Regions from separate parts of the Virgibacillus natechei genome, predicted to be linked through region 2. Evidence: riboswitches for the same ligand, from Rfam matches in the RefSeq annotation. Region 2 holds a riboswitch; the other holds the start of a gene.
What was found. Region 2 has a riboswitch for preQ1 ahead of queC (7-cyano-7-deazaguanine synthase QueC). Riboswitches for the same ligand answer to the same signal wherever they lie in the genome.
Positions count from the first base shown of each region.

Region 1 (11,111 bases), 170 kb from region 2:
TTTCAATTCCGAACTCGCAGCACCTACTAAAATAATAGCAACTACAGTGCTTAAGATCCAGAATAATACAGTAAATTCACCTAAAAACATTGCTTGATAAAATACAGCTCCATATGCACCACCAAGAAGGGGGCCTACGATTGGAACCCAAGCATAACCCCAGTCGGATGAGCCTTTTCCGGGTATTGGGAGCAAGGCATGCGCAATTCGTGGCCCAAGATCACGAGCCGGATTGATTGCATATCCAGTAGTACCCCCAAGTGACATCCCGATTCCAACAATTAAAGCACCTACGATTAAAGGATTTAACCCTTCTGTAAATTCATTCGCACCGATAAACAGAAGCCCCATCACAAGGACGAATGTACCAATCATTTCACTCACCAGGTTTGAAAACGGGCTGCGAATAGCAGGCGTTGTTGAAAACACATCCCTTTTGGCAATTTTATCTTCGGTTTCCTTCCAATGCGGCAGGTAATTTAAGAAGACAATAACCGCACCAATAAAAGCCCCAATCACTTGGGCACTCATATACATTGGAACTTTTGCCCACGAAAGATCACCTGTAATCGCAAAGCCTAATGTTACAGCAGGGTTAATGTGTGCACCTGTGAAATTACCAACTGCATATACACCCATCGTTACACCTAGACCCCAGGCAAGCGTGATCAGTACCCAGCCAGTACCTTCAGCTTTAGACTTTTTCAAGACGACTCCAGCAACGACACCACCACCGAATATAACAAGGATCATTGTGCCAATTAGTTCAGCTAGAAATTCGGGCATTTCCATCACTCCTTTAAGTTTATCAATCTAGTTAACTATTTATTGCACAGAAAAAGACCCATACTCCAATAGACATACCTTCCCCTTAAGAAAGTACTATTAAAGTATGGGTCTCCATATCTCCACCACTTAATTAACTTGTTTTAGTAGAATATCATCTATTGTAATCGCTGTCAATTCGTAAGGGAAATATTCTTTTAGTTCGTTCCCACCATCCCATGTGGATCAATTACAAACTTTTTAGATGCTCCACCATCAAATGCCTTATAACTAGCTGGTGCATCCTCAAGTGAAATTAATGTGGCATTTACAGCTTTAGCAATTTGTGCGTTACCACTTAATATCGATTGCATTAAATCTCGATGATACTTCATTACCGGAGTTTGCCCGGTTACAAATGTATGCGCTTTTGCAAATCCTAAACCGAAGCGAATTTTTAACGTTCCTTCTTGTGCATCTTTATCTTCAGCACCAGGGTCACCAGTCACGTATAGTCCCGGTATTCCTAATCGCCCTCCAGCTCTTGTTATACCCATAACCGAATTCAACACAGTTGCAGGTGCTTCTCCGGCGTCTTGCCCATGACCGCTTGCCTCAAAACCTACCGCATCAATTGCACAATCCACTTCCGGTTCTCCTAATACTTGCTCGATTTGTTCCTCAAGATTAGCATGCTCTCTTAAGTTTACCGTTTCACAGCCAAAGCTTCTCGCCTGTGCTAACCTTTCTTCGATTAAATCTCCTACAATTACAACGGAAGCTCCCAGTAATTGTGCCGAGTGCGCAGCAGCCAAACCAACGGGACCAGCCCCCGCAACATAAACAGTTGAACCTGGTTTTACGCCTGCACTTACCGCTCCATGATATCCAGTTGGAAAAATATCAGAAAGCATGGTTAAATCAAGAATCTTTTCCATAGCCTGATCTTTATCCGGAAACTTCAAAAGTTGAAAATCAGCATATGGAACCATAACGTATTCGGATTGACCACCAACCCATCCGCCCATATCAACATAACCGTACGCTGAACCAGGGCGATCTGGATTTACATTTTGGCAAATATGTGTATCCTGTTGCTTACAGTTCCTACAACGTCCACAAGCAATATTAAACGGAACCGATACAAGATCACCCTTCTTCATAAATTCAACATCACGACCCACTTCCACAACCTCACCCGTTATTTCATGACCGAGAACTAACCCGCTCGGTGCGGTTGTCCTTCCTCTGACCATATGCTGATCACTGCCACAGATATTCGTTGTTACAACCTTTACAATAACCCCATGATTACATTTTCTGCCTACATTCAGTGGGTTGACACCAGGCCCATCCCTCAAAATTAAATCCGGATACGAAATATCCTGTATTTCCACTTCCCCTGGCTTGACATAAACTACCCCACGATTACTTGCCAAACGACCACTCCTTTTAAAATATAATAGATAAAAAGATGTATATCATGTTAGCACTATCAACTTAAATTATACCAGTATATTCAGAATAGTCAATAATAAGTTCAGTGCCTGTCACTTCCCGGTTTTTGTCGAATTATATTAGTGTGAAATCGTGCTATATGTGCTCCCTCTTTGATCTAAAACAATTAAAAATACGCCCTCCCGTTTACGAAGGACGTACTACTTCCATATTCGTCTGTTCCTGTTTGGTCTTTCTAGCCATTTTAACGAGTAAATAAACGATTGGTGTATCAACCAAAGCAACAATCAGTTTAAATACATACTGGGTTGCAACCATACCTAGGAGAACAGTAAACGGCACCGTTCCCCAGAATGCAATCGTGATGAAAATGGTTGTATCAACGAGTTGACTGGTCATTGTTGACACATTATTACGCAGCCATAGCTTATTTTTCCCGTGCTTTGCTTTTAAGCGTTGAAATAGGCTGACATCCAGATGTTGACTGGCAATATACGACAACAGGCTCGCAAGCATGACTCGGAAACTTCCACCTAGAATGGTTTCAAATTCTGCTTGAGAACCAAAAGCAGGTGCTGCAGGCAGTTCTATGGCAATAAATATAAAAATCATTACGATAACCTGTGTAAAAAATCCTGCTTGAACCGTTTTGCGCGCCGCGTTTTTTCCGTACACTTCTCCAATTACATCTGTAATGATAAAAGTTACGACATACACGATTACTGCTGCCGGTAAAATAAATTCACCAATACTAAACAATTTTACACCTAAAATATTGGACACGATTAACAGTCCAACAAATAGCGCATTTAAATAAATAAACATATATCGATCATCTCCTACTTAGAGAAAATCAAAGCCAACCCTCTAATCCATTTTAGCGATTATCTACTTTTTCTGGATACATATCGTGATTCATCATGCGGTGTTCGGCCATTTGCTCATATTTCGTATCAGCTTTCCCATAATTACAATAAGGATCGATTGAAATACCACCACGTGGCGTGAATTTGCCCCATACTTCAATATACCGTGGCTCCATCAATTCAATTAGGTCATTCATAATGATATTCATACTATCCTCATGGAAGCCACCATGATTTCTGAAACTAAACATATATAGCTTCAATGCCTTACTTTCCACCATTTTCTCATCTGGAATATAACTTAAATATACGGTAGCAAAATCTGGCTGACCCGTTATCGGACATAAGGTAGTAAATTCTGGGCAGTTAAATTTTACAAAAAAGTCCCTGTTTGAGTAATTGTTATCAACTGTCTCTAGCACTTCAGGCTTGTAATCAAAATTGTATTCTACTCCCTGATTTCCCAGTAGTGTTAACCCTGAAAGATCTTGTTCCTTCATCCTAATAACCTCCCTTATTTTTAAGAATAATAAAAAACCATGAACCTCTACTAAGGCACATGGCAGTATAATCGCGTCATCTGTCTTAGTTTTTTATAGAGGGTTAAAAGCTAAGAACCTCTCCCTATTCACCTAAATGATTATATATTCGAAAGGCAGAAATGTCAATTAGGTGCCTGTCACTTCCCGTAATTTGTCAAACATTGTCAACTCAAAGAGGGAGACTTCATCCAGTCACCCTCCTTCAATGTTCCTTTAATCTTCGATGGTCATTGTCCATTCATGCACTTCTAAATCCCTTGCATTAGAGGTGACATACGGATCTTGCTTAGCCATATTTTCAGCTTCTTCCAGACTTTCTGCTTTGTAAATGATCAATCCACCTGAACCATCTGAAAAGCGCCCTTTAGCAAAAATATTTCCCTCTTTTGCTTTTGTTTCTAAGTACGCAAGGTGATCAGCACGATATTCCTTGCTTTTCTCCTCATCTTTCATCGGCAATAAAACAGCAAAATATTTCATTTTCTATAACTCCTTCCCACTTTATTCTAACCCATAAAAAGTAAGTAAGAAACTACAACGTAACCAGCTATCGTTATAAGCGATGGTATCAAATAAGAGCTTTGGGACATGGAGCGATTTCGCATTAACGACCAGATAAGCACAATCGATAATATTGAAATACCTATTGCCGTTACCCGATTGTTTACAGATACATCTGCTAAGATAGATCCCCCTTGATAAACGGAATCAGATATTGCAATAATTACCATGTTAAACATATTACTTCCAAGAATAGAACCTACCGCCATGTTTGCATTTTTTAGACGAAATGCAGTGAACACCGAAACAGCTTCGGGTAGTGAAGTCGTTGCTGCTATTAGAAAACTCCCCACAAAACTCGAGCCAAGTCCTGTTATGACAGCTATTTTATCCCCTGTAATGGATAGGACACTACCAGCAATCATAATGGCTACAGCTGCTATTACAAAACCCGTAATTGCTTTTTTTACGGTCGTTGAACGATTAACCGCAGAATCCTCATCCGGCTTGTCTTTTTCCTTTTCATTATTTCCTGGCGGGGAAGGCATTCGACTTATAATGATCATCCCGATGATATAAACAAGTAAAATCACTATTGAATCTACACCAATTCCAATAATTGTATAATCAATACGTAAGAAAAGTGCTAACGTGACCATCACCATTAAAAACAGACCAAGTATAGCAGAGTAAATATGATTTCTATTTACAAGATGATAGAGCTGTTTTTTTCTGAAATAAAGATCAAAGCTAGCTATAATGAATAGATTAAATAAATTCGAACCAAGCATATTACCAATTGCGATATCAACATTTCCAATTATTACTGCGGAAAAACTTGTTGTGACCTCTGGCAGTGATGTAGCACCTGCTAATAAAACAGTCCCAACCAGCATGCCACCCATAGCTGTTTTTTTACTAATTACGTTGGCAAACTGTGACAACTTCATTGCGGTGTATACGGTTGCGATTGCTGCTAAGACAAAAAAGATAAATACCAAAAATTACCACCTCTTTTAATAACCTCACCCTATAATATACCCAATTAAGAAGTAATTAAAAGAAAATAAATCACAATGCGCAAATGTGAAATTATATAAAAAACCCTGCCAATTTTAACTGACAAGGATTTTGATCGATCTAATCTTTTACTTTAACATCGTATGTCCTTAACCAATAATCAATCTGAGCAAGGTGTGCTATTAATTGAGGCCCCTTCATTAATCGCGAACAGTGACAGGCACGTCCCGGAATTTGTCGAATAATAGCACGACTTTTTCCTGCCTTCATTCAGACAGAAAAAAAGCACCGCAGAACACGATGCAATTAGTAAATACTTATTTCTCCCTCAAATTTCAAACTTACCCCTTCGAAATAACTTCTACCTCATCACCCTCACCAACAATAACTTTATCCGTCATGCCAACAAACAAGCCCGTTTCCACAACTCCAACCAGTGATTTCAGTTCCTTATGTAATGTTTTAGGGTTAGGTATTTTATCGAAAGGACAATCTAAGATATAATTACCATTATCTGAGATAAATACCTCCCCATCTTTTTGCCGTAATTTAGGCACACATCCTAAGGTTGAAATATTATTTGCCGTCACTTCCCAGCCAAAGGGAATGACCTCAACCGGCAAGGGGAATGCCCCTAAGTGAGCTACTTTTTTTGAACGATCCACAATTATGATCAGCTCTTTAGCTGCCGAGGCAACGATCTTTTCTCTCAATAGTGCCCCTCCGCCTCCCTTGATAAGGTGTAAGTTCTCATCAACTTCATCCGCTCCATCAATGGTAACGTCAAGCTGTTTTAGTTCGGAAAAATCCGTTAAAGGGATGCCGAATTCCTTCGCCCATTGTGCCGTTGTTTGCGATGTGGGCACGCCGGTTACATCTAGTCCCTGTTCAACATATTCACCTAATTTTTTAATCATCCAATACACTGTAGATCCAGACCCTAAGCCCACTTTCATCCCATCTTCAATATATTTTACTGCTTCTTCACCGACTAGCTTTTTTGCGTTATCCATTTCACTCATCACGTACATCCTCCTTATAAAAACCCTCCCATTCATTATAACTTATCCATTAGCAGATCTCCACGTTCGAACCAGCCCATCCACAATCGTCTTAATTACTTCATCATCCGTGTCATAGTGATTATGAGATAACGGATTCCAACTCGTCAGCAATCCGCCAGTGTTTACTGGTACATCTTTTGTAACAGCAGCATCGTATGCTTCATTCACAGCCTTTAAAGGAAAAGCAAGTACATCATTCTTATTATAAAAATTAAGCCATTCCCCATATGTGGTAGGGTAAAATTTTTGAATCATGGGGGAGGGAACAGTGATTGGAGATCCAAAATCAATATACCGTAATGACCACAGAGCCATTGGACTACCCATTGTATAAAATAATGTCAGCGTTTCGCATTGCTCAATTGGTGTGTTGCTCGTACACTTTATGGTCTCCATGCCCCGATTTTCCCGTTTAAATTGTAAGTCATAAAAATAATTGCTCGCAACAATAGACCCGAGACTATGGCTGATCACACATAACGGAGCATTTGGACCTGCTTTTTTCCTTAATTTATTAAGGCTTGTAGCCACAATAGAATGAACCTTGTCATAATTTTGATTCCCCATTGTAGTTGGCTGGTATCCAATCGCATCCGCTAGAAACTCTATTACAAACTGTCGTAGCCTGGAATATCTCAGATCCGCATTTTCTTGTAATCGATCCGATAGTTCAGCTTGTTCTGGTTCAAATACGGAAGACCAGAAAACAGGCTCAAACACCAACTCCTTCTCCACATTTTTAATGGATAGCTTTTTCGCAAAATCTCGGGAAACACGTGTAATGATTTCATCTGCAAAATTTTCATCTGGCGTACCCGCACCATGAATAACAGCAACCGCAATTTTCTGAGCCACCATGTTCACCCTCCTCTAGAAAAGATCGTTATATTCATACTACTTGATATAATCAAATATTTTAAGCTGAAAATTACCTATTTTACACAAAAACTTTCGACAGAAAACGGGAAGTGACAGGCACCGCACCACCTAGCGTATGTGCTGCCACTCGCAAAAAAAAGACCCGCGTTAGCGAGTCTTTTTCACCTTATTATTCAGCTGCTGGTGTTTCTTCTTCCGTCACAGCAATATCACTGCGATAAACATCTGTTCCAGTTTCGATTGAGAAGTTGTGTACACGATTGTTAACCGGTACAAGTTCTGCACGATATACTGTCGGGAATACAGGAACGTCTTCTACCATAAGTTCTTGCCATTCACTGTACACACTTTGACGATGTTCAATATCAAATGAATCTTCAGAAACACCTTCTTCTAACAATGCTTCATTCTCTTCACTTGTATAACGAGAGTAGTTAAACATTGCATTAGGACCATAAAGTCCAGAAGGATTAACGTCACTACCTACACTCCAAGCACCTTGGTAAATGTCAATTTCAGGATCGTCTTCTTCTACCATGTCATAGAATGCATTAAACTCAATCAAACGACCATCTAAGAGTTGAACATTAATTCCTATATCTTCCCATGATTGAATGTAGTATTGTGCGATTGGTTCTGCAGTGTCTCCACCTGACATCGATGCAAAGTTAATTACTAACTCATCTCCATCTGGTGTTTCACGGAACCCATCATCCGTTACATCTTCATATCCAGCTTCATCAAGAATTTGATTAGCCGTATCTGGATCATAAGTTGGTGCTTCAATGGAATCATCATGATAATCTGGATGTGATGGTGCTATAAGTGTTGTCGCATTCCAACGAAGTCCATTATAGAACTGTTCACCAACTGCATCGTTATCAACAGCATGCCACATTGCACGACGCAAGTCTACGTCTGCCATTTTCTTGCTATCATCCATTACTACTTCTCCAGCGTCATCATCCCACTCACCTAGTTTAAATCCAATATAGGTGTATGCATTATCAACACCACCAAGATATTCAATATTTGACATTTCAGCATTTTCCGGGTATTGATCCGTTGGGAAGCTGTCTACCATATCAACTTCTCCAGTTTCTAATGATTGAACGACAACATTTGGGTTCACAACTTGCAAGGTAACACCGTCAAGATTTGGTTCCCCGCGCCAGTAGTCTTCATTTTTTGTATATGTGACAGATTCACCTGGTGTAATCGTATCAACTTTAAACGGTCCCATTCCAATTGGATTTTCACGAACCTCTGGTGCTTCTTCCATTTCAGCTACAGGAATATCCTCAAAAACATGCTTCGGCATTGCATAAGGCCATGCGCCACCAGCTAGAAGCGATGGATTTAGTTGCTTATACGTAATTTCCATCGATTTATCATCAATAATTTCAATACCGGAGATTTCATCTGCGTCCCCACTATTGTATTCTTCCATACCTTCAATAACAGTGAAGTCTGCACCATAGCGAATACCAGTATATTCCGGGTCGCCAATTACTTCATAGGAAAATGCCCAGTCTTCTGCAGTTACAGGTTCTCCATCATGCCAATTTACGTCATCACGAATCGTGAACGTAATGGTATTTGCATCTTCATCTGCTTCAAAAGTCGCAGCACCATCATTGGTATAATTATAGTTTTCATCAATTGTTAATAATGATTCATCGAACCATTCAATAACTTCTGCATCCGGTGCACCTTGATAGAAGTTCCAATTCAACGTTCCTTCGAAAACAGTATCAGATACTAGCCCAAAATTAAGTGTTCCACCATCAATGGCTTCCCCCTCATTTGTTTTGGTGTGATTAAAGTCATCGATCGAATACACAACATCCCCCGGATCGACTTCTTCCTCTTCCTCTTCCTCTTCATCGTCCTCGGTTCCTTCTGCATCTTCTGTTCCTTCGTCTGAACCGTTATCGTCCGCTTCCTCACTTGCACTTTCATCACTACAAGCTGCAAGTGCAAGCAATAATACGAGCATTAGCGCAAATAGCGCTTTACTAAAAGCTGTCTTTCCCATCTTGAACCCTCCCTTTTTTTAAATACCTCTTTCTCTTGTACCAGTCGAAAAATTCAAACTCGACCAATACTATTTATACTCAACACCAATACTGATCCAGCATTGATGATGGTAACTGCTTGAGTTGCTATTCGCTCCAGGCTGTCACCTCTTTAAATTGCTAGCATTTAACCCCTTCTTTGTCTTGCATCAGATGCACGTTTTAGCGCTTCGCCAACATTTCTAACAGCAAGCATTAAGACAAAGATCAGTATTGCAGCAGGCAACCAAATCCACCATCTGAACTCTAGTGTTTGTGGATTCCTTGCATAGCTTAACAGTGTTCCGAGGCTTGGAGTACTTTCTGGAAAACCAAACCCTAAGAAGGAGAGTCCGGATTCCAAGCCAATATTTGCAGCTAAATTCAATGTCATGGTTACAATAATCAAGGAGCTTATATTAGGTAATACTTGCGTAAACATAATCTTGAAATTGGAGGAGCCAAGCGTTCTGGAAGCCTGTACATAGTCAAGTTCTTTTTCCTGTAATGCCTTTGACCGAATTAGCCTGGCTATCCCCATCCAGAGAAATGCAGTCATAATCAATGAAAAGGATACAATCGTGTAATCCGGAACGATCGAAACAAACACAATTACCAACATTAACATAGGTAAAATGAGGAAAAAATCTAGAATACGCATTAATACATTATCCGTAGTTCCACCATAATAACCGGCAACTAAACCATACACGATACCAATAACACCAGTCATCAATGTAACCAAAATACCTATTGAAAGTGAATTACGTGTACCAATAATAAGTTGACCAAATACATCACGACCGCCATGATCTGTTCCTAATATAAAATCGTCACCTGGCGCTTGATGTATAGCAAATAAATCGACCGTAACAATCTCATCCTGATCCAAGAAGATTGAAATACCATAGACAAACGCTGCTATCAAGATTAGAAACACCAGCGAAATTAAGGCTACTTTATCCCGTATAATCTCACGCCAAAGGATACTTAAACCAGATGGGTTCCTCTGTTCATCTTGCTTCTGATCGTCTATATTTCCATTATTCATTTCCATTTAAAATCACCTCAGAATCTAGCTTAGTCCTTACTTAATACGTATACGCGGGTCGATTAGACTTAATATAATATCTGAAATTAAAGCACCTAAAATGGACGCAATCCCAAATAGCAGAACTAGTGAATTAACAACACTGTAATCACGTAAGTTGATGGATTCGAAAAATAGTTGCCCCATACCCGGATAACTAAAAATCTGTTCCACAAAAATCGTTCCGCCAATTAGATTCGTAATTTCAAATCCGAAGAATGCAGCGATTGGCAATACTGAGTTTCTTAAAATGTGACGATTATAGACCCGTGACTCAGAAGCTCCTTTCGATCTTGCGGTAATAATAAAGTCCTTTTGTTTTGTATCAATTATCTCACTTCGTAGATACTGTACAGTAGACACCGTTGTAATTAGAGCTAGGGATAGTGATGGTAATATTAAATGATATAATTTGCTCAAAATATAATCAAAGGTACCCGGTACAAGTCCTGGTGTTACACTTCCACTGGTAGGGAACCAACCTAATTGAAAACCGAATATCCAAAGCATTAACAATGCGAAAATAAATAACGGCATGGCAAACCCTATATAGGTGTAACCTGTTATACCTTGGTCTAGCAATGAATCATTATAACGCCCACTTGTAATTCCTAGTGGTATGGCAAGGGCATATGTAAATACTAAAGTCACGACCGAAAGCCAGATTGAATTAACCATCCGCTCTCCAATAATATCGGTGACCGGCATTTTAAACCGAAATGATTGTCCGAAATCTCCTTGAAATGCAGCTCCTACCCAATCCGCATACTGAACATGCCAGGGATCATTCAAACCAAGCCTTTCTCTTTGTTGCTCTATTGCAGCTGGATCAATACTAGGATCAATTTGTCCCGTCAGTGCATCCCCTG
Region 1 is NZ_CP110224.1:2,717,495-2,728,605, forward strand. Features, by position in the region: gene OLD84_RS14020 (MIP/aquaporin family protein) at 1-786, opposite strand, end outside; gene fdhA (formaldehyde dehydrogenase, glutathione-independent) at 984-2,204, opposite strand; gene OLD84_RS14030 (queuosine precursor transporter) at 2,410-3,048, opposite strand; gene queF (preQ(1) synthase) at 3,101-3,589, opposite strand; PreQ1 riboswitch class I at 3,669-3,716, opposite strand; gene OLD84_RS14040 (YciI family protein) at 3,845-4,111, opposite strand; gene OLD84_RS14045 (sodium:calcium antiporter) at 4,138-5,133, opposite strand; gene rpiA (ribose-5-phosphate isomerase RpiA) at 5,494-6,174, opposite strand; gene OLD84_RS14055 (chemotaxis protein) at 6,217-7,074, opposite strand; gene opp4A (oligopeptide ABC transporter substrate-binding protein) at 7,265-9,133, opposite strand; gene OLD84_RS14065 (ABC transporter permease) at 9,301-10,209, opposite strand; gene opp4B (oligopeptide ABC transporter permease) at 10,240-11,111, opposite strand, start outside.
Region 1: another riboswitch for preQ1. It lies ahead of queF (preQ(1) synthase); the one in region 2 lies ahead of queC (7-cyano-7-deazaguanine synthase QueC).

Region 2 (11,111 bases):
AATCGTAGTCAAAGCAGCGATCAATAGAATTGCTTTATATGGTGTATTATATTTCGGATGCAACTCTCCCAACGATTTAGGAAGCATACCCGCTCTAGCAAGTGCATAAATCGCACGGCTACCCCCAACATAGAAACCAATCCAGCTTGTCAATATCCCGCCAATACCACCTAATACAAGAATGTTTCCCATCAACTGACTGTTGCCAAAAGCGGTTACCATTGCATCGGCTGTCACGAGTTCAGAATTATGAAGTGCAGCAGGTTCCATCACACGTGAAACACCAAATATGACTGCTATATACCATAAAACGGCAAGCACAACGGAGACAATTAATAGCTGTCCAATTCTTTTCCTGGGTAAATTAATTTCCTCTGCAGCTTGCGGAATGACATCGAATCCCACAAACATAAACGGTGTCATAATCACGACTGTTAACATTCCTGCCATTCCATTTACAAATAATGGCTCCATCGTTTGCATACTTCCAGCAGCTGTACTACCTGTGATCAATAGTAAACCAGCTATAATAATTAATAGAGTGAAAATAAACGTAATGGCTGTGGACAGCTTAATTCCACGATAATTAATCCAAGCAATAAGAATAGAGCCTAGTATACCGACACCCGCCCAAGTGACCGTAACATCCCACCCTGCTACTGTGTATAAATAACCCTGACTATAATTCGGGATCAAATATTCAAAAACAGTTGGCAGTGCTACCGCTTCAAAAGCTATAACCGATACATAGCCTAGTACAATCGCCCATGTTGCGATGAACGAGGCAACCCTGCCCATGGCTTTATACGTATAGACATGTTCTCCCCCTGCAAGTGGAAGTGCAGAAGCTAACTCCGCATATGTGAGGCCTACCAATATAACGAGAATCCCACCAATCACAAAAGCTAGGATAGCCCCTAATGAACCAGCCTCTGTTATCCATAGTCCGGTTGTTACAACCCAGCCCCAACCAATCATTGCACCAAATGCAAGCGCTAGTGTATCCTTTCTTCCCAATATTTTCTTTAATTTTTGATCGCTCATTTATTTACCTCCCATTCAGATTAATGAATTTCGATTAATAAAAAGCCTGATCAACTTTACACCACCTCATTTTTATTATTTTCAGTTTCACCCTATAGAAAAGTGTATTAAGAATGAAGCATGAAAATGTTTTATTTATCAGATAAGTATGAAAATAATCCCCCACTCTTTAAGTGCAGCCTTTGACTTACTCCTCACTGTTTCCGCAAAGCCAAGTTTTCTAATCCGAGCCCTTCAAAGACATTTTCAAAGACATTTTCAAAGGCAAAAAAACAGATTTATAGACTGAAGTATCGTACTTCCATCTATAAATCTGGTGAGTTTAATCTGTAATTCTGTTTTTTGATTTGGCCTGGGAAATCTTTTTGCGGACCTGCAAATGATCCAATTTATAGCCGTTATTACCCGGGAAATAATTATCAAATCATGTCAGTTCTTGGATTTTTCATTAGAAGAATTGCATTCGCCAAGTCTTTAAGCATGAAGCGGCACCATGTTAGTTTCCAATCTACTTAGAAAACAAACGAAATGTACAGAAGATCTTTTCAGACCTTCTGTGACAGCTTTTATGCAATCAATGGCACCTCGTTTTACATTCCCAATCGGTCCCCTCTATTTGAATCGTGGCGTGAGAAAGGTTGAATTTTTCCTGCAAAAGATTCGTCGACTTCCGTAATAGTTCATCTCGATTTGTTTCTGTATCAACGACAAGGTGTCCACTGAATGCGGGGAAGTCTGACGTGATGGACCAAACGTGAAGATCATGAACCGCTAGGACATTTGGAAGTGTCAGCAATTGTTCTTCAATACGTGCTAAAGAAATGCTCGCTGGTTTGCCTTCCATCAGTACATGGATGGCATTTTTCGAGATGCGAAACCCTGTAAAAAGGATGATCAGGGATACGATCATACTTATAATTGGGTCGGCGTACATCCAGTCAAAGAAGATCATAAGAAGTCCAGATATAAGAACGCCAATCGTACTGAGAATATCTCCCAGAACGTGGAGAAATGCCCCTTGTATGTTTAAGTTTCCTTTCACATCGCCCCCGTGCAGGAAAACCCCGGCGATTATCAGATTGATGACGATTGCAATGCTTGCTGTGATAAGAACCCCACCCCCTGCTACTTCCGGAGGTGAAATGAAACGTTCCATAGCGTGCCAGATGACAAAAGCAGAAATCCCAATAAGAATAACGCCATTCGCAAGAGCTGCAAGAATCTCAATTCGCTTGTATCCGAACGTCTTACTTTTACTTGCCGCACGTTCTCCAAATTTAAACGCTAAAAGTGCGAGACCAATCGCAAAGAAATCACTTAACATATGCGTGGCATCAGCGAGCAATGCTAAGCTATTCGTTAAGATGCCGCCAATCACTTCTATGCTCATTAGTATGGCAATGAGTACGAGAGCGATTAACAGTACTTTTTTGTTACCCGTGTGATGATGGTGATGGTCGTGTGACATGTAAAACCCTCCTATTCATGTCTCGCATGGTTAATCATTTGCTCTAACACCTCAAGAACGTGCTCATCCTCTGGGGAATAATATATCGAGGTCCCTTCTCTTCTAGACTTTACAAGTCGCAAGTTTTTTAAAAAACGCAACTGATGCGACACCGTCGACTGACCGAGCGACAACTGCTCAACAATCGTATTCACCGAACACTCGCCCTCAGAAAGTAAATGCAAAATACGAATTCGCGTCGGATCAGACAACGCTTTAAATGTCTGTGATACAAGGAAAACCGTCTCTTCATCTAGTTTCAAAATATCCTCCACCTTACATGATTAGTTGATCATATATTAACACAATATAAATCATAACGAAAGCAATAAAGGATAGTAAAACATGAACCGGTTCAGTTTCAAGGGAGAAAAGTGCTAATAACAGTATAAATAGTAAGCAAAAAAGCACAGATTATTTCTGTGCTTTTTTAAAGGTAAAATTATTTCTTCTATAATTGCGCCCTTAACAGAACAACTATAAATATTCTGGCAAATGATGCTTATACATTTCGACCGCATCTGTATGCTCTTTTAAAACGGCAAGTGTTTTTGGGTGTGGTTTTGCGTAAATGATCGGGTAATCTTTTTCATCTTTATCTTCATCAGTCCTAAAAGCTAACAATTCTTCATCAGTTGAAAATTGAGCATCAATTCCTTTTTTATTTCCACGAGCATCTACTCGAATCCATTTATTAAGCGTTTTTAGAAAAATGGCATTTAGAGCATGGATACAATAACCCTTTTCGGGTGTATCAAAGAGCATTAAGCGTTGATAACAAAAGCCCGTTGGAATATTTTGCGAACGTAACAAAGCAGCAAGTAAATGGGACTTTGCATAACAAATACCTTCATTATAAGCCAAGGTATCTGAAGCTTCACAAGTAACCCTGGTGCCTTGAATATCCCACGAATGAAGGATTTCATCTCTGACAAATTCGAACGCAATCTTAGCTTTCTCTACTTCTGTTTGAGAACGATCAAAAAGTTCAGCAATTTTCTTCTGAACGATTGGTTGGGAATAGTTAACCTCATTGGAGTCAAGTAAATAGTCATTCATTTCCTCAGACTCACAAACCATATTCATAGCTTAACACCCTCCGATTATGTATATTTATTTATATTTCTGTTTAATTATACATATATATGCGACTTTTTCAAGGCGTTTACAATTTCTACTAAACAATTAGTTTGTTGCATACTGATTCTTTATTTTTTTTAAATTGACGAGTTTTTTATGTTTTCTCCCCATAACTGAACCCGATAGTAAAGCATAATAGTTTTTTAAACGGACAATTAGAAAATTGATTCAACTAGGAAAAGTACACTTTATAATTGTTAAAAAAGGCTGTTTACAGTATCATTTTCATATAATATCAACCAATTATCCCAAACGGATGGAGATGAATATATGGTAAAACGAATTGGAATTGATGCAGGTGGTTCACTTATAAAAGTCGCCTATGAAGAGCGCGGACAGATGCATGTTAAAACCTATTCCAATGAGGAAATGGATCGGCTCCTCAATTGGTTACAGGTCATCTCTCCAGACGCCGTTCTCTATTTAACCGGCGGAAAAAGTGGTTATTTGCGAAGTGTTGTAAAGCAATCCAATCACCAAGTTGACGAATTTGAAGCAACAGCAGAAGGGACGCGCTTTTTATTAAAACAGGAAAAGAATATTTTTGATGATGATTTCATTTTGGTCAGTATCGGTACAGGAACATCTATTTTTTCCGTCACCAAACAGGCACATGAGCGATTGCTTGGAAGCGGAATTGGCGGTGGAACACTGATGGGACTTGGTCATCTCATTACAGGGAAAAGTGATTTTCCTGAGCTAGTTAACCTCGCTAAAGAAGGAAGTTATGCCAACAGTGATTTACTGGTCAAGGACATCTACGCACCAAATAAGCCGCCGATTTCAGGCGATCTAACTGCAGCAAATTTTGGCAAAGCGCATCTAAATAAGGAAGCTACAGAAGCCGATCACATGGAAAGCCTGGTCAAATTAATCGGTGAAACGCTCATTTTGCTTTCCACCCAGGCAGCCGCAACGCAACAAGTAGAAAAAATTGTATTTATCGGAAGTACGTTAAACGGTAACGAGCCACTGAATAATGTGTTAAACGGGTTTCAGGATATGTTGCCATATGAACCGATTTTTCTGGAGAAAGGTGCTTACGCAGGGGCGATTGGGGCATTGATGGTGTAACAAAATAGATGGAAGCAATACCTTTGATAATCAAGAGTAGAAGGATTAAAAGAAACAAATGAGCGATTAACAGAACGTATTTTATCTAAACAAGATCGTGTCATTCTTGACTTTGACTCATCTGTAAACACAGTTTTTGGCAATCAAGGAGGGGCGGAAGTAGGATATAACCCTGTGCATCCTGGAAAGAAAAAGTATGCATCCCCCAAATCAGTAATTTAACAAATCCTGCATAGAGTCCTTCTGAGCATAAGCATGCATTCATTTCAAATGGCAAAGATGTTCTGCGATCTCAGGCATCACATAAAAAGCCATCACCTACACAAATGTAAGTGATGGCTTTTTAAGATTGCCTTCTGATTACTAGTTTTCCAGTACGATGAGCGCACACTGAGTGCTTCATACATCATACCCCCCGCTTATTCCCCCATAAATACGTATGTAGCTGCGGGAGAACTCGCACATCTTTCAATACGCTGCTTTCCATTACTTGATCAATTAATCTTTCATATTTATCTAGTAAATGACCCACTAAATTTTCATTATTGTCTGTCTCTATTTCATCATTTCCAACCTGAAGATAGAGTGTAACAGCTGGGTACCGAAGATGCAGGTTCGTTGCATAATGCAAATCATCTTGGTCAAAAATAACAACCTTTAAGCTGAAATCCCCTTGTTGTTCCTGTTGCAAGGATTCGATAATGAAATCAAGTGTGTCAAAATTTGTTTTCATTCCTGAACTTGGTGGTTTTGGTGAAAGGGTCAGGTCATCAATTTTCGTAAACCAGTCCTGCCATCTGCTACCTTGCGTTTCCAAGGCAACTTTTATCTGATGATCATGCAGTAAATCCACCAATTCATCAATTTGTCTCAGTAAGCCGGGATTACCACCTGATAACGTTACATGTCCAAAGTGGTCGCCACCTTTTTCTAGTAAGGCATCCCGTATTTCTTCCGGTTCCATCATTTGAATTGCATCTTTTTCAGATCCATCCCATGTAAACTTCGAATCACACCACGAGCAGGAATAATCACAACCAGCCGTTCGGACAAACATGGTCTTTCTTCCAATCACCATTCCTTCTCCCTGAATGGTGGGGCCAAATATTTCCAGTACAGGTAGCTTCATTATTTTCCTACCTCCTTCGGCCGATAAATACAATAACTAGTCGGGGTTTCCCTTAGATAGACCTGCAAGCAAACCGGCTGATTCGTTAGTGTGTCTAAATATTCCTGAATGATTTCATAAATCGTACGGGCAACAACTTCAGTCGTCGGAAAAAGTTCAGCATGATCATCGGAAAATGCGGGATCCTGATTCAATGTTTCATGGTCAAATCGTTTGTGAATGAGATTCTTAATAGCTTTAAAATTTACTAGAAATCCAGTATCATCCAACTTGTCTCCAACAATAGTGATGTTGGTAAAATAGGTATGCCCATGCGTCACCTTGCACTTCCCGGCATCTTCATGCGGAATGTAGTGAGCTGCGGCAAAGTGAAAATCCTTGTTTAACTCATAGGCATAGGAATGCGGGGATACGGGATAAATTTGTTGCATCATTCTGCTGTCACCCCGGCTTTCTTTTTTTCATAGTTTTCTAGACCGCGGCTGCGTAAGTTACAAGACGGACAATCCCCGCATCCGCTATCTATCACCCCGTTATAGCAAGTCAGCGTACGACTTTTCACAAATTCAAATGCATCTAATTGATCACTAAGCTCCCATACTTGGGATTTATCCAACCACATCAAAGGGGTGTGAATCACAAATTTATCATCCATCGACAAGTTTAAGGTCACATTCATTGACTTAATAAAGTCATCACGGCAATCTGGATAGCCACTAAAGTCTGCCTCGCTGACGCCTGTGATCACATGCTTGGCATCGATTTGTTTGGCCAATACACCTGCAAATGATAGAAATAATAAATTTCTGCCAGGGACAAACGTCGACGGCAACCCGTCTCCCTCCGTGATTTCCATGTCATCCCTCGTCAATGCATTTGGTGCTAATTGATTGAGCAAAGACATATCTAGTTCATGCTGTTTCACACCTAATGTTTCGCAGATTTCCCGTGCACAATCCAACTCAGCAATATGCCGCTGTCCATATTGAAAAGTAACAGCCTCAACATGATCAAATTTTTCCAGTGCCCAAAATAAACAGGTGGTACTATCCTGTCCGCCACTGAACACCACAACAGCCTTTTTATTATCCATTGTATTTCCCCTCTCTTTACTCGAAAAAGAAGAGGTCGCTATATTTCCATCTTATAAAACTTGGTAATCGCCAAGCCTTTAATGGCGATTGTGTTAGCACTTATGGAGTAGGAAGTTTTTATACACTCCTACTGCAAAAAAAAACAACACAAAGAAAGACGTGTTGTTGTCTCCTAGTTTTTTATAGAGGGATGGTTACGAACCTCTCCTGCAAACCTGCAGTTTACTTTTTGATTTGTAGCTCTATCTTAACATAATTAACATGAATTCGTTTGATTTACTTCGCTAAAGACTATAGACTTTTTATAAGCAAAATTTCATTCAATGGGGGTTTACTTCCTGTTAAACTGCGATAACAATTAACTAGTGAAAGGGATGATTAGAAATGTCATTCGAAAGTGTAAGACAACATTTTAAACAGTGGAATCGAGATGGAGATGTCATGGAGTTTCGTTCCATGAGTGCTACCGTCGATCAGGCAGCTGATACAATTGGTGTCATTCCTGCACAAATTGCAAAAACGCTATCATTCAGAGGAGAAGAAGACAAGGCCATCTTAGTTGTCACAGCTGGGGATGCCAAAGTTGATAATAAAAAATTCCGCCATGTCTTTCACCATAAAGCGCGTATGCTTTCTCCCAACGAAGTTCTGGAACAAACAGGACATGCCATCGGTGGCGTTTGTCCATTCGGATTAGCAAATGACCTAGATGTCTATCTGGATATCTCGATGAAACGCTTTGAAACATTATATCCTGCCTGTGGGAGTACGAACTCTGCAATTAAACTAACCTGTGATGAATTGTTTCATTATTCATTTGCTAAAGAATGGGTCGATGTTTGTAAGGGATGGGAGGAAGAACAACTCAAGGAAACCGCGGCAATTGATCACGATGAACGTTGAAGTTATGTAGGAAATCAATACAAGGTGGTATCTAAAGTGAGGGCTTCGTTTGAGTATAGACGTTTCGGGAACATGCGGAAGAACCTCTGTTTTATAGTCTGTCACTGTTCGCCCTATTCGACAAAAACCGGGAAGTGACAGGCACCTGTTCCACCCACTAATTCTCCCGCAATTTTTCCATCAATGCCTTTATACGCTCATCTTGTTCCTTAGTCAACTTCCAGTCAATGGAAATAATCTTAAAATTTCCATCCTCTATTTTCATAAGGAACCATGTATTAACCTTACTGCCAATTGGCAAATCCTGCCTTGGTACAATCAGTTCCTCATTCAAATCCTCAATAAGTATAACCGCTTTATTCCCCTCAAACCTATCAATCATCCCCCTTGTTTTCATCGGTTGGTCCGTGATCTCGTGCAAGTTTTCCACAGCGCTACCTGCGACACCTCTTTGGACGTTACTTGTTTCACCGGTTCCAGCGTACATGGTAACTATTGCTAGTAGAAACGATACAGCTATCATAATCGCAATAACATATTTCATGAGCAATCTCCTCAAGTATTTTTCCCAGTATCTCAGTAATTTGTAAAAAAAGCACATTGGTAAAATAGCGAAATGAGTAGACTAGATCAATTGAAATTTTAATTTCCAACCGGGGAAAATTGTAAAATACGGCCCCTTATCCAGCCAAAAATTCTTTTTTACATCTTTTGATATTCATTTGACTACAATCACGTCAATTCAATTCCATCTAGCTATTTTCATTCAATTTTGATAACCTAAAAAGAGATAATAGCTATTTATTGGGGGCCGTTTGAGTGAATAAGCGTTTTTTACTGTTAATGATCATTTTAGTTATGTTTTTAGTAGCTTGTGGTCAAGGAACAGACCAAGATACACAAGGTAAGGCTAATGAAGCAAATACAGTTGATAGCCATTCGGAATCAGAATCATCAGATCGAGATAAAGTAATCCAGGAAGAAAGTGAATCAGAGGAGAGCGGATCTTCAGACGAAGAAACAGAAACAGCTTCCGAGACGAACGCAGAAGAAAGGTACACTGAATCTTTAACGGATTTAACCGTTCATTACATTGATGCGGGTCAGGCGGATGCGACCCTTTTTCAGTATACGGATCAAGAAGAGACGTACAACATCCTATATGATACGGGAGACTGGAACGCCAATGATGTGGTCAACTACTTAGGCTCACAGGATATTTCATCTATCGACTTGATTATTGGTACCCATCCACATGCTGATCATATCGGCCAATTGGCGGAAATTGTACATACATACGATACGGGTGAGGTGTGGATGTCTGGAAATGAAAGTACCTCGCAAACATTTCAAACTGCAATTGAGGCCGTCCTTTCAAGCGATGCGGACTACCATGAGCCAAGGACCGGGGAGGAATTCGAAATTGGCCCCATGAAAATAGAGGTGCTCCACCCTAGTAGCATTTCTGGTAATTTAAACGAAGAATCCGTCTCTTTACGCTTCACATACGGGGATGTGCGCTTTTTATTTACTGGAGATGCTGGTAAAAGTGATGAGTTGGAAATGATGAATAGTGAGATGGATGTACAAGCAGATATTTTACGGCTTGGACACCATGGTTCGGACACCTCGAGTGATCCTGCATTTATTGATGCAGTAGACCCATCCACCGCGATTTACAGTGCAGGAGCTACTAATAGCTATGGACATCCCAGTGCCAGTGTTGTTTCCCTCATTCAAGATGCGGGAATTGATTTATATGGGACTGATGTGAATGGAACCATTATTGTTACCACAGATGGCAATGATTATCATATCGAAACAAACGAAGACGGCACGATTAGTCCGGAGAGTACTGGATCATCAAACAGCTCTGATTCAGACCAAAGTGAAACGAACGAAGCGAATACAGAAAGTGAATCAACAACTGATTCCTGCATGGATATTAATGATGCTTCTATCGATGAAGTTCAGGAAATCACCCACATCGGACCAGCTAGAGCACAAGATTTGATTGACCTGAGGCCTTTCGATTCTGTAGATGACCTCGATTCGATTAATGGGTTAGGTCCTGCACGAATTTCCGATATAAAAGATGAGGGAATAGCATGTATAGGAGGTTAGAAAATGAAAGGTATACTTGACCGATTTGAAGATAATCAAAAAGCAGTCATCCTCCTCGAAGAAATAAACGAAGAATGGATTGCTTCTATAGAAAACTTACCAGACGGAAGTGAAGAAGGAACAGCTTTTCATATTGAAAAAGTGGATGGGGAGTTTCAAATAATTGCTATTGATCATGAATCGACCCGCGATAAAGCGCAGCAGTCATCCGATTTGATGGAAAAGCTGCGAGCGAAAAGTAAAGGAAGTAAGTTTAGGAAGAAATAGACTGACTTAGATAAATCTACAATAGACTTAATAGTTGATATCACTGCATTAGCTTATTAACAAAGAATCTACTCTTTATTCACAAGAGTAGATTCTTTGTTATTCTGAAAATACTTCCTCCCCGTTTTTCAGGGCAACTGGACGAGCCTTACTACTTATATCCTTACAAAAAACAAAAACTGTATGCGAATTGCGTTTTTCCCCTTTAATCAGACCAAGCCCCATTCGACAAAAACCGGGAAGTGACAGGCACCTCTTTACAAACTGATTCAAGAGCTGTAAGATAGATGCATGTTATTTACCTAGCTAAGTATTAGGATGTGTATAAAAATGAGTGAGATAAACAATCGGGATTTAATCCACACCTTAAATCAGCGATTCCGTTTTATAGGAAAAGAATTGAATAGCCGTCTTCGTGACCATGGGTTATATGCTTCCCAGTGGTCAATTATTTTTTGTATTGATCAATTTGGTCCGATGACGCAAACCGAAATATGGAAATATTTAAATATAGAAGCTCCAACGGTAACACGTACCCTTTCCCGCATGGAAGAAAGCGGGTGGATTGTGAGAATTCAAGGAAAGGACAAAAGAGAGCGCCTCATAGAATTGACAGAAGAAGCGAGTCGCAACATAAAACCTATTCAACAATCGGTGGATGAATTTGACCAGGAAATCTTGGCCGGTTTATCCGCAGAAGAAAAGATACAGCTACACCAGTTATTACAAAAGATTAAACGATCAGGAGATCATGCACAGTGAATAATCAAGAAAAAATTTGGACCAAAAGCTTTATCAGTATATCAATAACTCAATTTTTAATTTTCGT
Region 2 is NZ_CP110224.1:2,883,071-2,894,181, forward strand. Features, by position in the region: gene OLD84_RS14785 (APC family permease) at 1-1,044, opposite strand, end outside; gene OLD84_RS14790 (cation diffusion facilitator family transporter) at 1,619-2,512, opposite strand; gene OLD84_RS14795 (ArsR/SmtB family transcription factor) at 2,524-2,826, opposite strand; gene OLD84_RS14800 (transglutaminase-like domain-containing protein) at 3,029-3,637, opposite strand; gene coaW (type II pantothenate kinase) at 3,962-4,765, shown strand; gene queE (7-carboxy-7-deazaguanine synthase QueE) at 5,172-5,894, opposite strand; gene queD (6-carboxytetrahydropterin synthase QueD) at 5,894-6,328, opposite strand; gene queC (7-cyano-7-deazaguanine synthase QueC) at 6,325-6,987, opposite strand; PreQ1 riboswitch class I at 7,155-7,199, opposite strand; gene OLD84_RS14830 (YbaK/EbsC family protein) at 7,373-7,891, shown strand; gene OLD84_RS14835 (DUF3006 domain-containing protein) at 8,049-8,435, opposite strand; gene OLD84_RS14840 (MBL fold metallo-hydrolase) at 8,711-10,015, shown strand; gene OLD84_RS14845 (DUF3006 domain-containing protein) at 10,019-10,282, shown strand; gene OLD84_RS14850 (MarR family winged helix-turn-helix transcriptional regulator) at 10,613-11,044, shown strand; gene OLD84_RS14855 (MFS transporter) at 11,041-11,111, shown strand, end outside.